Linked DNA regions of Anaerobacillus sp. CMMVII. The protein of the gene in region 1 interacts with the protein of each later gene in a pairwise test. Links are inferred from orthologs where the notes say so. Each region holds a gene or a part of one and is shown in the gene's direction. Other genes may lie near its edges.

Region 1 (8,260 bases):
TACAAGTCCTTTTAATATGGGTGCAGCAATGGCTCCAGCAGCTGCCGACACAATTAAAACCCATTTAAATGACCTTAAACGAAGTCCAAGCGATTATGATGCCATCGTAACCGGTGATTTATCTAGAATTGGAACACCGATATTAAAAAGTTTATTGTCAGAACAAGGGATTGATATTGCTAAGGTCCATCAAGATTGTGGAGTATTGATTTTTAGCACCGATCAACATGTTTTTTCAGGTGGTAGTGGTTGTGCTTGTTCTGCCGTCGTGACCTTTAATCATCTATTTGGTGAAATGAAACGAGGGGCGCTACGGAGGATATTAGTTGTGGCCACTGGGGCATTATTAAATCCCTTAATGATCCAACAAAATGAATCAATACCTTGCATAGCTCATGGTGTTTCCTTTGAGTGCGTTGAGTAAGAATTATTCGAGTAAGTATTTTTTAGGGGGTGAGCGTGGTGGAATATGTTGTCGCTTTTACTGTTGGTGGGTTTATTTGTGTCATTGGACAGTTAATGTTGGATTTCCTTAAATTTTCTCCCGCTCATGTCATGAGTTCTTTAGTAGTAATTGGAGCTCTCTTAGATGGGTTTCATCTTTATGATCGGCTTATTGATTTTGCAGGGGCTGGAGCGATCGTTCCGATCACGAGTTTTGGACATTCACTTGTTCATGGAGCGATGATTGAAGCACAAAGATCAGGCTTTTTAGGTATAGGTATGGGGATTTTTGAAGTAACTTCTGCGGGAATATCATCAGCAATATTATTTGGATTTTTAGTAGCGATATTTTTTAAACCGAAAGGATGAAACCATGGAATACAAAAAAAGGGTTATTCTAATTACCGATGGTGATGAATCCGCGAGAAAAGCAGTAGAATTAGTTGCCAAAGAGATCGGTGGAAGGTGTATCAGTAGTTCGGGTGGCAACCCAAGCCGTTTGACTGGAAATGAGCTAGTTAAACTCATAAAAAAGGCTCCCTGTGATCCTGTTTTAGTCATGTTTGATGATTGTGGATATACAGAAGAAGGACCGGGGGAGGAAGCGATGCGGGTTGTCGCAACCGATCCGGATTTAGAGGTTATCGGTGCCATTGCAGTAGCCTCAAAAACACATGATAGTGAATGGACAAAAGTTAATGTAAGTATTGATCGTAATGGAAATTTAACTGAGTATGGAGTCGACAAATATGGTCTTCCTGATATAGAACTCGGCAGAATAAATGGTGATACTGTCTATAATTTAGATGAGCTTGACATCCCATTTATCGTGGGAATTGGGGATATTGGCAAAATGGCAGGGAAAGATGAAGTAGAGAAGGGGGCTCCAGTGACGAGAAAAGCGGTTGAATTGATATTGGAAAGGAGCGAAAAATAGATGAGTAATGAAATACTTGAAGAAGCAAGTGTGGACAAACAGAAAGTTTCCAGTCGAATGATTGAAAATGAAAGATATCTAAAAGAAAAATTAGGAATTGGAATTACTTTCGATATTGGTGTGAGGAAACTTTCAGTACTTGAAAAGGAATTACAGATTTACTTCCTCAATGGTCTCTGTGATAGTCAATTTATTATTGAATTATTAAAAGAGCTTATGTTTTTGGATGCAACTGAAAAACAAAAACAGCGCGTTAAAGAACAAATTGAAAATCGCCTAACTCATGTTCAAGTTGAACGCGTTAAAACGTTAGATGAAGCAACTGATCAGTTATTAGCAGGTCTTATTATTATTCTTATTGAAGATGAAACAGAAGCTATCCTTGTTGATGTTCGTAGTTATCCAGGCAGAGGGCCAGATGAGCCAGATACAGAGAGGGTGGTTAGAGGTGCACGGGATGGCTTTACAGAAAATCTAATTGTAAATACAGCTTTAACAAGAAGAAGAATTAAAGATGAGAGACTGAGACATGAAATTGTACAAGTCGGTGAACGTTCAAAAACTGACATATGTATTGCTTACATAAAGGATGTAGCTGACCCGGCATTTATTGAGAATGTAAAGAAAGAGCTTGATGGAATAAAAATTGATGGAATTTCTATGGCTGATAAAGTTGTCGAAGAATTTATTGTTAAACAAGGCATAAATCCCTTCCCGTTAGTTCGATACACGGAACGTCCTGATGTTACGGCAACCCATTTACTAGAAGGGCATGTCGTGATTTATGTAGATACTTCGCCAAGTGTTATCATCTTGCCTACAACATTTTTTCACCATGTACAACATGCGGAAGAGTTTAGACAAGCTCCGATTGTAGGGACTTTCCTACGCTGGGTCCGTTTTTCAGGGATGATTTTTGCTTTACTTATATTACCGTTGTGGCTGTTAATGGTAATGGAGCCAAGCTTGCTCCCTGCAGCTTTAGACTTTATCGGACCAAATGAGACGACCAATGTTCCTGTTTTTGCCCAAATAGTCATAGCTGAAATAGGGATTGAGTTGTTGAGGATGGCAGCCATCCATACGCCTTCACCGTTGGCGACTGCTCTCGGGTTAGTTGCAGCGTTGCTTATCGGGGAAATCGCGATTAATGTTGGTTTATTTATTCCAGAGGTTATTCTTTATGTAGCGCTCGGGGCAATTGGAACATTTGCAACACCTAGTTATGAATTAGGTATAGCATTAAAGCTTTCTCGCTTAGTATTATTATTGGCCGTATTTATCTTTAAAGTTCCAGGCTTTATCATCGGTTTCACAGTATTCTTTATATTCCTTACTAGCATAAGGCCGATGAATACACCCTACTTATGGCCGTTTATCCCGTTTTATCCGAGAGCGTTTGCGGATATTCTGTTTAGACTTTCAGTTCCATTAAAGAAGAAAAGACCAAAAATTGTTAATCCACAAAACTCAACAAAACAATCAACTAACTAACGTATTGCGATATTATCATTTTTATGATAAAGTTTTACGTAATCATTTGAAAGAGTTTCATAATAGATGTTGGAATTATGAAAATTCTTTAAAGGTAAGATAAATTAATAAAACCCCTCATTGATTAATGGGGTAGAGGCGCAAAGCGAATGAGTAAACTGTGGAGCTTGGGAAGCATTGAAGCAGCTTGAAAGGTCAATTTGCCGAAGTGGAGAATTGAGCCCTATCAATCTTTGCTGGGTCGTTATTGAATAAATAACGGACTGTCACTGTTCGCAGTGGAGGACTACTTTTTACTTGAGGTTACGAAAAAGCTATTAAGGCGGAAAATGTAACTTACATTTCCGCCTTTTTTATATCCTATATTCTAAATTTTAGGCTGTTTTCGTAAACTTTGTTGCTTTTAGGTCGTACCAAGCATTCGCTTGGTTGCGACCTAAAAGCTAATAGAAACAATCTATTAGGAAAGAGCGAAATTTTAAGAATGAATTTTAAGTAAACTTATTATTTTCTGTACTTAAATTCACACAAACGAGAGGAGATCATGTGAATGTACAAACACGGTACGAGCAGAGTTAATGACATAGGTCATTTAGAAATTGGTGGAGTTGATACTGTCAGTTTAAAGGAACAGTTTGGCACACCATTATATGTTTATGATGTCGCTTTAATTAGAGAAAGGGCGAATGAGTTTGTAAATGCTTTTCAAAAACGTGGAATTAAGGCTCAGGTAGCCTATGCTAGTAAAGCATTTAGTTGTGTAGCGATGGTTCAACTTGCAAAACAACTGAATTTAAGTTTAGATGTTGTTTCTGGTGGTGAATTGCACACAGCGCTAGTAGCTGGATTTCCTGCAGAAAAAATTCATTTTCATGGAAATAATAAAAGTTCTATGGAAATCGACATGGCAGTTGAAGCAGGCATCGGTTGTTTTGTTGTAGATAACTTTTTAGAGATTGAGCTAATTAGAGAAACGGCCCAAAGATACGGGAAAAAGGTTTCAGTTCTGTTACGGATTACACCTGGGGTAGAGGCCCACACTCATGAATATATTTCTACAGGTCAGGAAGATTCTAAATTTGGTTTTGATTTAATCAGTCGTCAAGCCCAAGAAGCGATAGTAAAAGTTCGAGATGCAAAAGAAATTGAAATGTTAGGTTTTCATTGTCATATTGGTTCACAGATTTTTGAAACAACCGGTTTTATTATGGCTGTAGAAAAAGTGTTTGCTTATCTAGCAGAGTGGAAAACCCAATTAGACTATGTTCCACAAGTTTTAAATCTTGGTGGTGGATTTGGGATTCGTTATGTCGAAGGAGATACACCACTTCCAGTTTCTCACTATGTTGATGCGACGATAAATGCGGTTGAAACCGAGTCAAGAAAACTTGGAATTGACATTCCAGAGATTTGGATTGAGCCAGGACGTTCTCTTGTTGGAGATGCTGGAACAACATTATATACAGTTGGATCTGAAAAAGAGGTTCCAGAAGTGCGTCATTATTTGTCAGTTGACGGAGGAATGACAGATAACTTGCGCCCTGCTCTTTATCAGGCAAAATATGAAGCAATGATTGCTAATCGGAGTAATGAAGCTAATCAGGAAATCTATTCTATTGCCGGGAAATGTTGTGAAAGTGGAGATATGCTGATTTGGGATATTGCATTACCTTTTGCTAGACATGGTGATGTATTAGCGGTATCTTGTACTGGGGCATATGGATATTCGATGTCTAACAACTACAATCGAATACCTCGACCAGCAGTAGTTTTCGTTGAAAACAGCGAAACAACATTGGTAGTAAAAAGGGAAACTTATAAAGATATAGTTCAGCTTGATTTACAGCTCAACGGAACTTCATTAGAAAACTAAGAAAAGCGCCTGAAGCTAGACATCAAGTACTAACAACGTTTATAATTTCTTAACTTATAATAAATAGGCTAGCTCAAGTTCAGCTTTTGGACAATATGGTGCTTGGTGTTTCAGTGCTTTATATTGTCTTGGAGGTCAAATCTTCGAGCAGCCTTTTCTATTATTGAGAAAGAATTAAACATGGTTAAGCCTAGTTGCATCTATAAGTTTGCTACCTTGACTAGTAAGAAACATAATGACAATGTTTGTGTTTTCTTGTTAAAGTGTAGTAAAATGACTTGAGTAAATATGTAATATATTTTGAGGAGGATACATACGTGAAAAAAGGTAGTATTGCTTTTGAAAATGGTGAAAAAATTGTAGTTGAGTTCTTCCCAGAGGAAGCACCAGGTACTGTAGAGAACTTTGAAAAGTTAGCTAACGAAGGTTATTATAATGGATTAACTTTTCACCGTGTAATTCCAGGATTTGTAGCTCAAGGTGGATGTCCAATTGGTAATGGTACAGGTGGTCCAGGTTACACAATTAAATGTGAAACAGAAGGGAACCCACATAAACATGGTCGTGGATACCTTTCAATGGCTCATGCTGGTCGTAATACTGGCGGAAGTCAATTCTTTATCCTTTTTGAACCACAGCCTCATTTAGATGGAGTGCATACTGTATTCGGTCGCGTAATCGAAGGCATGGATGTAGTTGATCGTATTCGCCAAAATGATGTAATGAGTGAAGTAAAGGTCTGGGAAGAATAATTTATCTTTAACAAGAACTTACATGAGATTCCCTCTTGTAAGTTCTTTTCTATTATAGGCCTGATTACTCATAGGTTGCTTTAAAATAGCTAGAAGAACAAGATATATCAAGGTCTCAGGAATTAATACTAGACAACTTTAGTTCCTTTTGTGATATAATAAACAAAACAAACGAATAAGTAATATCCTTCGGGGCAGGGTGAAATTCCCAACCGGCGGTGATGAAGCAAAGCTTCTAAGCCCGTGACCCGCTTTATGTAACGTAAGGCGGTGGATTTGGTGAGAAACCAAAGCCGACAGTATAGTCTGGATGGGAGAAGGATTAATTGATAAACAATGGGTGAAATCTATATTTTTTAGATGTTAGGGTTTCGGACTTTACTTACCGGACTTAACGTTCAAAAAAATGACCGATGACCTGTTTATTTAATTATGCATTTTACCCCAGAAAGGATACCTTTATCTTTTTTGGGGTTTTATTTTTGTTTTTTATAGATAGCACACCAATATGGGAAATTATATGAAGGACTATACACTTTATTTTAAAAGGATTGAGCGTAAATGAATGACCTAGCCTACATGAGACTTGCTTTACAATTAGCTAAAGGAACTATGGGGCAAACATCACCGAATCCAAATGTCGGATCAATTGTTGTAAATAATGGGGAAATCGTTGGTATGGGTGCACATTTAAAAGCCGGTACAGAACATGCTGAAGTACATGCCCTAAAAATGGCGGGCGATAAAGCTAAGGGTGGGACAATTTATGTTACTCTAGAGCCTTGTAGTCACCATGGTAGGACTCCTCCTTGTGCCGATTTAATTATTGAAAAAGGGTTAAAGAGAGTTGTGATTGCTTGTCTTGATCAAAACCCATTGGTTGCAGGTAAAGGTGTTGAAAAGCTTAGAAATGCTAATATAGAAGTAGAGATTGGTGTCTTAGAAGAAGAGGCGCTAGAATTAAACAAAGTATTTTTTTATTACATTAAAACAAAACAACCCTATGTCACATTGAAAACAGCAACTACACTTGATGGGAAAATTGCTACATCTACTGGTGAAAGTAAGTGGATTACAGGTGAGATCGCTAGAGAAGATGTGCATCAGCTTCGCCATGAGCACGATGCAATTCTAGTTGGAGTAGGTACTGTTTTAGCCGATGATCCTTCCTTAACGACTAGAAGGAAAGAAGGTGGGAAAAATCCGGTTAGGATTATCTTAGACCATCATCTACGTACACCTATTCAATCAAAGCTAGTGACAGATAGAAAGGCTCCAACATGGATTATTACCGGAAAAGATGCTCCCAAAACTAAGCAAATGGAATTAAGTAATTTAGGAGTGAAAATAATTCGGATGGATCAAAGTGACATTATTATCACCGAACTACTCTTGGTTTTGGGAAAAGAAGGGATAACCTCTTTGCTTGTTGAGGGTGGTAGTATGGTAAATGATAGCTTTCTTCGGGCACGTTGTATAAATGAAGTTATAACATATATTGCGCCAAAACTTATTGGTGGGAAAGAAGCACCTACCTCGTTTTCAGGGATTGGCTTTCCGCAATTAGGTAATGCTTATCAGCTCTCAATAAAAGAAGTAAAGCAATTAGGTGATGATTTGAAAATTGTTTCTGTTCCAAAGGGGAATAATATGTTTACTGGAATAATTGAAGAAGTAGGAACAATTGAGCAAATAAAACAATCAGGGGATGCGATTGTCATGACGATCGCATCAAAGAAATTATTAATTGATGCTCATTTGGGAGATAGCATCGCAGTAAATGGTGTTTGTTTAACAGTTACTTCGTTTGATAAAGAGCGCTTTACGGTTGATTTAATGCCTGAAACCGTCAGAAACACTAGCCTTAGGCAGCTTTCGAGAGGATCCAAGGTGAACCTTGAAAGAGCAATGGCTGCTGGTGGACGTTTTGGCGGACATTTTGTATCAGGACATGTTGATGGAGTTGGTGAAATTTTCAAAAAACATCGCCAAGATAATGCTATATATTATGAAATTAAAATTCCTAAAAACATTAGGAAATATATCATCATGAAAGGTTCAGTTGCTGTTGATGGAACAAGCTTAACTGTTTTCGGCGTTACTGAAGATACTTTTACAATTTCAATCATTCCTCATACTCTTTCTGAGACTATTCTTGGGCTGAAAGGTCCTAGTGATGTAGTGAATATTGAATGTGATATGATAGGGAAATATATTGAGCAGTTTATCGAACAAAGACAAGGTAGAAGCAATTCGTCTCTTTCAGCAAGTTTTTTAGAAGAGCATGGCTTTAAATAAGTTTTTATAGATTTGGTTATAAGCAATACTTATATAGAAGAGGGATACTTAATTATTTTTCTTTTTTAAAAGATAAGAATGTATAAAATTTCAACGTAATAACTGTCTAGCTCCACCGCCCAGCCCCTCGAGGTCAAATAACCTTCGAGAATAAAAGTGAAAGAGCACACTTTTTTTCTCGAAGAACATTTGCTAGTCGGGGCTTAACAGGGCGCTTGCGCTTTTCTTATATGAACACTTTAATCGACTATAGCTGATGTAACCAATACCATGCGAAAACAGCTTATTTCAAAGAAAAATAATGATATTTGAGGGGAACAGTAAACAGAGGAGGGAATGTAATGTTTGATCCAATTGAAGAAGCGATTTATGAGTTAATGCAAGGAAACATTGTCATCGTTTGTGATGATGAAGATCGAGAAAATGAGGGAGATTTTATTGCTTTAGCCGAAAAGGCAACCC
Region 2 (7,191 bases), on another replicon or contig:
AGATGACCCATTATCTCAGTGGCGAGCGAAGCATCTTTGAACTGACAGCGAGTTGTTTCGACGGATACTCTTCGAAGCAAAGCTGGAAGAGGAAGAAACAGGTATTAATCTGTAAGAATTAATATATAGTTATCAAGAGCCATTAGCTCAGTTGGTAGAGCATCTGACTTTTAATCAGAGGGTCGAAGGTTCGAATCCTTCATGGCTCACCATTTTTCATCTCAGTGGCCCGTTGGTCAAGCGGTTAAGACACCGCCCTTTCACGGCGGTAACACGGGTTCGAATCCCGTACGGGTCACCATTTTATATCTTGTGTTGTAAAAAACATGGAAATGGGATATAATAATATTTGTCGGATTGAGCAAGGACAGAATTAAATAATTTTTATTATCGCGGGGTGGAGCAGTCTGGCAGCTCGTCGGGCTCATAACCCGAAGGTCGCAGGTTCAAATCCTGCCCCCGCAACCAATTCGTAAACATCTTGAATAATCATCGTTGTAGAATTTGCGACGAGGAGCTAATGCACCGCAGGAGCACAGTACCAGGTACTTTAATAAAAACTCTTTACTGGCATTGCATTAAATCAAGATATCTACTATTGATGGACCCGTGGTGTAGCGGTTAACATGCCTGCCTGTCACGCAGGAGATCGCCGGTTCGATCCCGGTCGGGTCCGCCATTTTGTTAATTAGTAATTAGTAATTATTTATATATTGGCTCGGTAGCTCAGTCGGTAGAGCAGAGGACTGAAAATCCTCGTGTCGGCGGTTCGATTCCGTCCCGAGCCACCACTATAATCAAGGCATGCCGGCCTAGCTCAATTGGTAGAGCAACTGACTTGTAATCAGTAGGTTGGGGGTTCAAGTCCTCTGGCCGGCACTCTTATATAAAGATTAAAGTCTATCAGTTACTGATAGACTTTTATTTTTTGCCCTGCTTCTAGGACTATCGATACTTAAATTGGAAGAAATATTCCAGTAATGATACAATTATATTACGTTTTCTTTATTTTTCTGACAAATTAATTGGTATTGTGATAAAATACAAAGGATTATAGTATCTCTATTTTTTAGTAGTTTAGTAGGGTATTTGAATAGAGAGTAGTAAGTATATAGTAGTGTAGGAGGAGAACCATGGAAGATTACAAACGCCGGTTAGATCAACTACAAGAAAAACTTAAAGGTATAACAAAAGGTAGTTTAAACACAATAAAACAATTATCAAAAAAATATAAAAAGCAATAGGAACAAGTTTATGTATAGCTGCTTTATTAACAACAAGCGTACATACAGATACAGTAAAAGCTGAGGATCCTACAAAACTAAAGGTTAAAACGATTTATCATGTATATATGGATAATCACCGGGTAGGTTCGGTCGATGAAAAAAGTCAAGTTGACCGTATAATTAATTCGAAAATTAACGAATATGCTGATGCTTATTCCGACGTAGAACTGGTTATTGGTGAAGAGCTTAAGTTTATTCCAGAAGTGGTGTTTACTTCAAGAGCCAATACTAGTGAAACTCTTAAAAAGTTAGAAAATAGTTTAACAGTTAAAGCAGAAGCCCTTGCTTTAATGGTTGATGGAAATGAAGTAGGGTATGTTCGTTCCGAAGAAGAATACAACACTGTTGTGCAGGAATTAATGCTGCAGTATGTCTCTGAAAAGGACTTGGCTACTATACTAAAGGCAAAAGAGGAAGGCACAACAGTCAAACAGCCTGCTGTTGGAGAAAGTGTTACTTTAGACGTTACATTGTCAAAGGATATTGAGGCTGAAAAAGCAACAGTTCATCTTCGTGATATATTATCAGTGAAAGATGCAATTAAGCAGCTCAATTTAGGCACGTTAGAAGATGATCTTTATGAAGTTCAACCAGGTGATGTATTAGGAACAATTGCCGAGGCACATGATCTTGCTATTTCGGAAATATTAGCACTTAATCCTAACATTACAGAAAATACGCTACTGCAAATTGGTGATGAATTAAACGTTACAGTGTATAAGCCGATTGTTAAAGTTATTGTACAAGAAGCTTTGACTGATAAAGAAGAAATTCCATTCCAAACAGAAACAAAAGAAGATGCAAATATGTGGCGTGGTGATACGAAAGTTCAACAAGCTGGACATGCAGGTGAAAGAGTTGTTAGCTATAATATTACCCGGGAAAACGGGCGAACACTTAAGAGAGAAATTGTAAGTGAAAAAGTAACCAAAGAGCCACAAAATCGGATTATACTAAAAGGAACAAAGGTTACTCCTTCTAGAGGTTCTGGACAGCTTGGCTGGCCTGCTGTTGGTGGGTATATTTCAAGTTATCAGGGTATGCGTTGGGGAAGATTCCACAGAGGAATTGATATTGCAAGACCGTCAAATCGTAATATTTTAGCTGCCGATAATGGTACAGTATCTTTTGCTGGCTGGGATGGTGGCGGTTATGGTAATAAAATTATTATTAATCATAATAATGGAATGACAACTTTGTACGCACACTTAGCTTCAATTGATGTAAGAGTTGGACAAACGGTAGCAAAAGGGCAAAAAATAGGTGTAATGGGATCAACAGGTAATTCGACTGGAGTTCATTTACACTTTGAGGTTACTCAGAATGGGAATTTAAAAAACCCAATGGAGTTTTTAAATAGATAACGATCCTAGAAGGTCTGACTACTAGCAAAGGTATTGGTAGATTTATCAATTCGGTTGCTAATAAAGTCAGGCCTTTTATTTGGGAAAAAGAGAGTCATAGTATGATAAAATAGACTAAGAAATGTAAGTTAGGACTAAGTCAGGAGTTGAGAATGGTATGGAAAAGAAAATATTAGTTGTTGATGATGAACAGCCGATTGCAGACATTTTAAAGTTCAGCTTAGAAAAAGAGGGATTTACTGTTGAATGTGCTTACGATGGTGAAGAAGCGATTAGAAAAGTAGTTCAGATTGTTCCTGACTTAATTTTATTAGATATTATGCTTCCACTAAAAGATGGAATGGAAGTATGCCGTGAAGTTAGAAAGAAATTTGATATGCCAATCATTATGTTGACAGCAAAAGATTCTGAGATTGATAAAGTTTTGGGTCTAGAATTAGGTGCTGATGATTACGTAACGAAACCGTTTAGTACGAGAGAGCTATTAGCTAGAGTTAAGGCTAACTTAAGACGACACCAGCAAAAAGCCGACGAAGTGACTTCGGATAAGAAGGAGCTCTATATTGGCTCGCTTGTTATTCAACCTGATGCTTATTTGGTGACAAAACGTGGAGAAGCTATCGAACTGACTCATCGTGAATTTGAGCTAATTTATTATTTAGCAAAACATATGGGACAAGTGATGACAAGAGAACACCTTCTACAAGCCGTTTGGGGTTATGACTATTTTGGGGATGTCCGAACGGTCGATGTTACTGTCCGCAGGCTAAGAGAAAAAGTTGAAGATAATCCTAGTCATCCAAATTGGATTATCACAAGAAGAGGAGTAGGCTATTATCTAAAGAATTATGAGGAGTAATTATTATGGATAAAGTCGGTTTTTTTAAATCAATACACGTGAAAATTGTCATTATTTATGTGTTATTGATTTTAATTGCAATGCAAGTAATTGGTGTTTATTTCACCAAGCAGCTTGAAGATCAACTCGTAGACAATTTTTTTGAAATGTTAGATGAAAGGGCCAACCTTTTAGCTTATAACGTTGAACAAGAAATGAAAAAAAACCGTGATGAAACGACGCCAACACTACGGTCCGATATTGATATTTTGCTTCGTGAATTCTTTTCAATTGATAATGCTGAAGTTCAGGTTGTTGATAAAAATAAGGTTGTTTTGAGTGTTTCAAATTTCCAAAAACGACATGTTATCGGACAAAGGACAACGGAGGTTCGTGTTAAACGTGCCTTACTTGGCACTGATGATGAAGATATCCTTCGTGATCAAGCGACAGGGCATCGGATGAGAGTTTTGGCTGTACCTGTAAAATCAAATAATGAAACAATCGGAGCCATTTATATTGAAGCTTCAATGGAAGAGATTTATGAGCAAATGAGACAGATAAATCAAATCTTAATGACAGGTACAATTATTGCCCTATTGATCACTGCTGCTTTGGGGATCCTTCTTGCACGAACGCTAACAAGACCAATTCTTGATATGCGTAGGCAAGCACAGGTTTTGGGAAAAGGTGATTTTACAAGAAAAGTACATGTTTATGGTAAAGACGAAATTGGCCAGTTAGCGATTACGTTTAATGAACTTACAAATAAATTAAAAGATGCCAATGCTACAACTGAGGCAGAAAAACGAAAGCTAACTTCAGTTCTGTCACATATGACTGACGGGGTAATTGCTACTGATAAAGAAGGAAATATTATTTTAATTAATAAGCAAGCGGAGCTACTTCTCGCTGTTTCTCAAGAACAAATTTTGGGAACAGCGATTGTTGAATTACTACGTTTATCGGAATCCTTTACATTAGCTGATTTAATAAGTCATGCAGAGCCGTTGCTTTTAGACTTTGGTAATATCGAAAAAGAATATTTATTAGAAGCAAGTTTTTCGGTGATCCAAAAGGAGGAAGGCGATTTTAACGGGCTAATCACTGTCCTCCATGATGTTACTGAGCAAGAAAAAATTGAAACAGAGCGACGTGAATTTGTTGCTAATGTATCGCATGAGCTCAGAACGCCTCTTACTTCAATGAAAAGCTATCTCGAAGCTTTAGAGGATGGTGCACTTCATGATCCAGCAATTGCACCGCGATTTTTGAATGTTGCTCAAACGGAAACAGAACGAATGATTCGGCTTGTGAACGATTTACTACAACTATCAAAAATGGATAGTAAAGATTATCGCTTAAATTTTGAAACTACTGATGTAACAAGGTTGTTAAATAGTATTATTGATCGCTATGAGCTTGTATCTGATCGAGAGAAAATTACGTTTCAAAGAAATAATTCTGATCAAACAATATTCGCAATGGTCGATCGGGACAAATTAACTCAAGTTATTGATAATATTTTATCGAATGCTGTGAAATATTCACCTGAGGGTGGGAAAATTTCTATTACACTTGAAGAAAGTGAAAGGTACTTTACGATTAGTGTTAGTGACGAAGGCGTTGGAATCCCGAAGGAAAGTTTACCACAAGTGTTTGACCGCTTTTACCGTGTTGATAAGGCACGTTCACGAAAACTAGGGGGCACAGGGCTAGGTTTAGCAATCGCTAAGCAAATTGTTCTAGCACATGAAGGATATATTTCGGTTGATAGTGAGTGGAATATTGGCACAACAATCTCTTTTACATTACCTTATTCTGTAGAGAAGGTGGTGGGTTAAAATGATTGAGCGCATTAAGACAGGTACGCTTTGGTTATTAATTTTACTAAGTATATTTTTAACAATACAAATTTGGACCTTTCAGCCTAACTATGCCATTTTGAAGAGCACAGAGTATATTGATAATACTCAAATTGGTGAAGAAAAGAAATTGCAGCAGGTTATTAGGCCGAAACAGGTGGTTGTGCATCATGAAGGTGGTCATTACTTTTCACCGTTAGATAGTTTTGACTTTATTGATCATTTCTTTGAAGAATACTCTGGTGCGGTTTTAGAGCAATTTATACTTTTACCAAACATTCAAACGTTTAGCCGCCATGAATCGGGTTCAAAAATAGAATTTATTTTTCCAACAAGTATTCCTGCTGAAGCGATAAAAGAGATTTTTCAAATTAGTGGTAACCAGGTTTTTATTGATAGTGTTGATCGGATTGTTTTGTTTTTAACAAGTGAGCAAGGGAAAGAGCAAATAGATGTGAAATTAATTTCTAATGATGCTCAAATGGTTGTTCAGGCTCAAACAAATATATCAGTTAGTAAGTTTAAAGAGGATATCCAGGTAGAGTCTAACGATGCTTATTATAAAGTATTTCCTTATGATGTTAAGCTCTTTGGTAATGGTTTCAAGAAGACGGTATATTTACCACTAGAGTCTCATTACGTGAATAGTGTAACTTATTTAGCAAAGCCAATTCCAACTGAGCACTTTAAACAAGTTCTTTTTAGTGATCCGAATTTCGTCAAACAGTACTTACAGTCAAATGGCGAAGAATCCTTCACTGATGGGAATCGGATGGTCAATATTTTACAAGGTGGAAATGTATTACGTTACATTAATCCTACTATTGGTGATTTAATTGAGCGCGGAAATAAGCATATCTTATATAGTGCTCTTGACTTTTTAAATGCTCATGGAGGCTTCACAAATTCATTTTATTATGATTCTACCAAGTCGTTCGGATCTACCGAGGAGGTTATTTTCGACTCTTAGTTGACGGTGTTCCCGTTTATCGTTCTAGTCTATTTGAGGTAACGAATCATCTATATGAAATTTCGTTACAACGTGGGAGTGGTAATCAAATTGAACAGTACATTCGGCCGTTATTTTTCTTGGAGAATGAACCAATCAATATTACAAAATCTACAAAGTTACCATCAGGTAGTGAATTGATTGAAGCACTTCAGAATATTGAGGGTTTTCAGTCACATTTCCTAACAGACATTAACTATGGATTTATGATGATTAAACGCCAGTCATTTGTGATTTTTGAACCAAGGTGGTTTATCAATATAATGGTGAGTGGGAAGCAGTTCAGATTGTTGATGATAGTGAGGGGATAACAAATGGATTGGAGTAGAGCAAAAACAATTTTTATCATTACTTTTTTGCTTCTTAATATTTTCCTTGGCTATCAACTAAATGAAAAAAAAACTGCTAGTAATCTTAATTTTGTAGCAGAAGCTACGTTACAGGAACGACTATCGGAAATGAATATTACCATTGCTGCTGAGTTGCATGAGGAGCAACTAACTGGCACCTATATTAGTGGTTCAAGTGAACTGCCACTAGATACTCTGATTACTAGTAAACTAGCCAATCAGGAAGTCATAAAAGTGACGGACGAAGTAGTTACAGTTAGCTTAGAGAAACCATTTCAATTATTTCAAGGTGATATAAGTGTTCAAGTTCAAGTGAAGGAATTTGTCAGTGAACATATTATCAATGGACAAGAATATCGCTATAGTCATTACAATGAAGAAATGAAGCAAGTTTATTTTTTCCAGACGTATGAAGGCAAAAAGGTCGATAATTATGAAAGCGGACGATTTCCTTTAATGTTACAGCTAAATGAAGACTT

The links. Proteins that work in one complex are often made in the same cells at the same time.
Region 2: the proteins of lysA (region 1) and yycF interact in binary tests that used the Escherichia coli proteins (3 or more experiments, as listed by UniProt). The link is inferred for Anaerobacillus sp. CMMVII from one-to-one orthologs.

The regions. Positions count from the first base shown.
Region 1 is NZ_JACEHK010000010.1:234,654-242,913, forward strand. What follows is about bases 2,669-5,586. They hold lysA (diaminopimelate decarboxylase), read left to right. Parts: upstream 2,669-3,425; coding sequence 3,426-4,748; downstream 4,749-5,586. Other genes in these bases: H1D32_RS14730 (spore germination protein), read left to right, coding at 2,669-2,875; H1D32_RS14740 (peptidylprolyl isomerase), read left to right, coding at 5,066-5,500. Also shown: spoVAD (stage V sporulation protein AD), read left to right, coding at 1-424; spoVAE (stage V sporulation protein AE), read left to right, coding at 463-813; spoVAEA (stage V sporulation protein SpoVABEA), read left to right, coding at 818-1,381; more of H1D32_RS14730, read left to right, coding at 1,382-2,668; H1D32_RS14755 (bifunctional 3,4-dihydroxy-2-butanone-4-phosphate synthase/GTP cyclohydrolase II), read left to right, coding at 8,140-8,260. UniProt on the Escherichia coli protein: Specifically catalyzes the decarboxylation of meso-diaminopimelate (meso-DAP) to L-lysine. Is not active against the DD- or LL-isomers of diaminopimelate.
Region 2 is NZ_JACEHK010000017.1:21,195-28,385, forward strand. What follows is about bases 1,732-4,658. They hold yycF (response regulator YycF), read left to right. Parts: upstream 1,732-2,807; coding sequence 2,808-3,509; downstream 3,510-4,658. Other genes in these bases: H1D32_RS21650 (M23 family metallopeptidase), read left to right, coding at 1,732-2,650; walK (cell wall metabolism sensor histidine kinase WalK), read left to right, coding at 3,515-4,658. Outside these bases: more of H1D32_RS21650, read left to right, coding at 1,352-1,731; more of walK, read left to right, coding at 4,659-5,332; H1D32_RS21670 (two-component system regulatory protein YycI), read left to right, coding at 6,677-7,191. UniProt on the Escherichia coli protein: Response regulator member of the two-component regulatory system CpxA/CpxR which responds to envelope stress response by activating expression of downstream genes including cpxP, degP, dsbA and ppiA.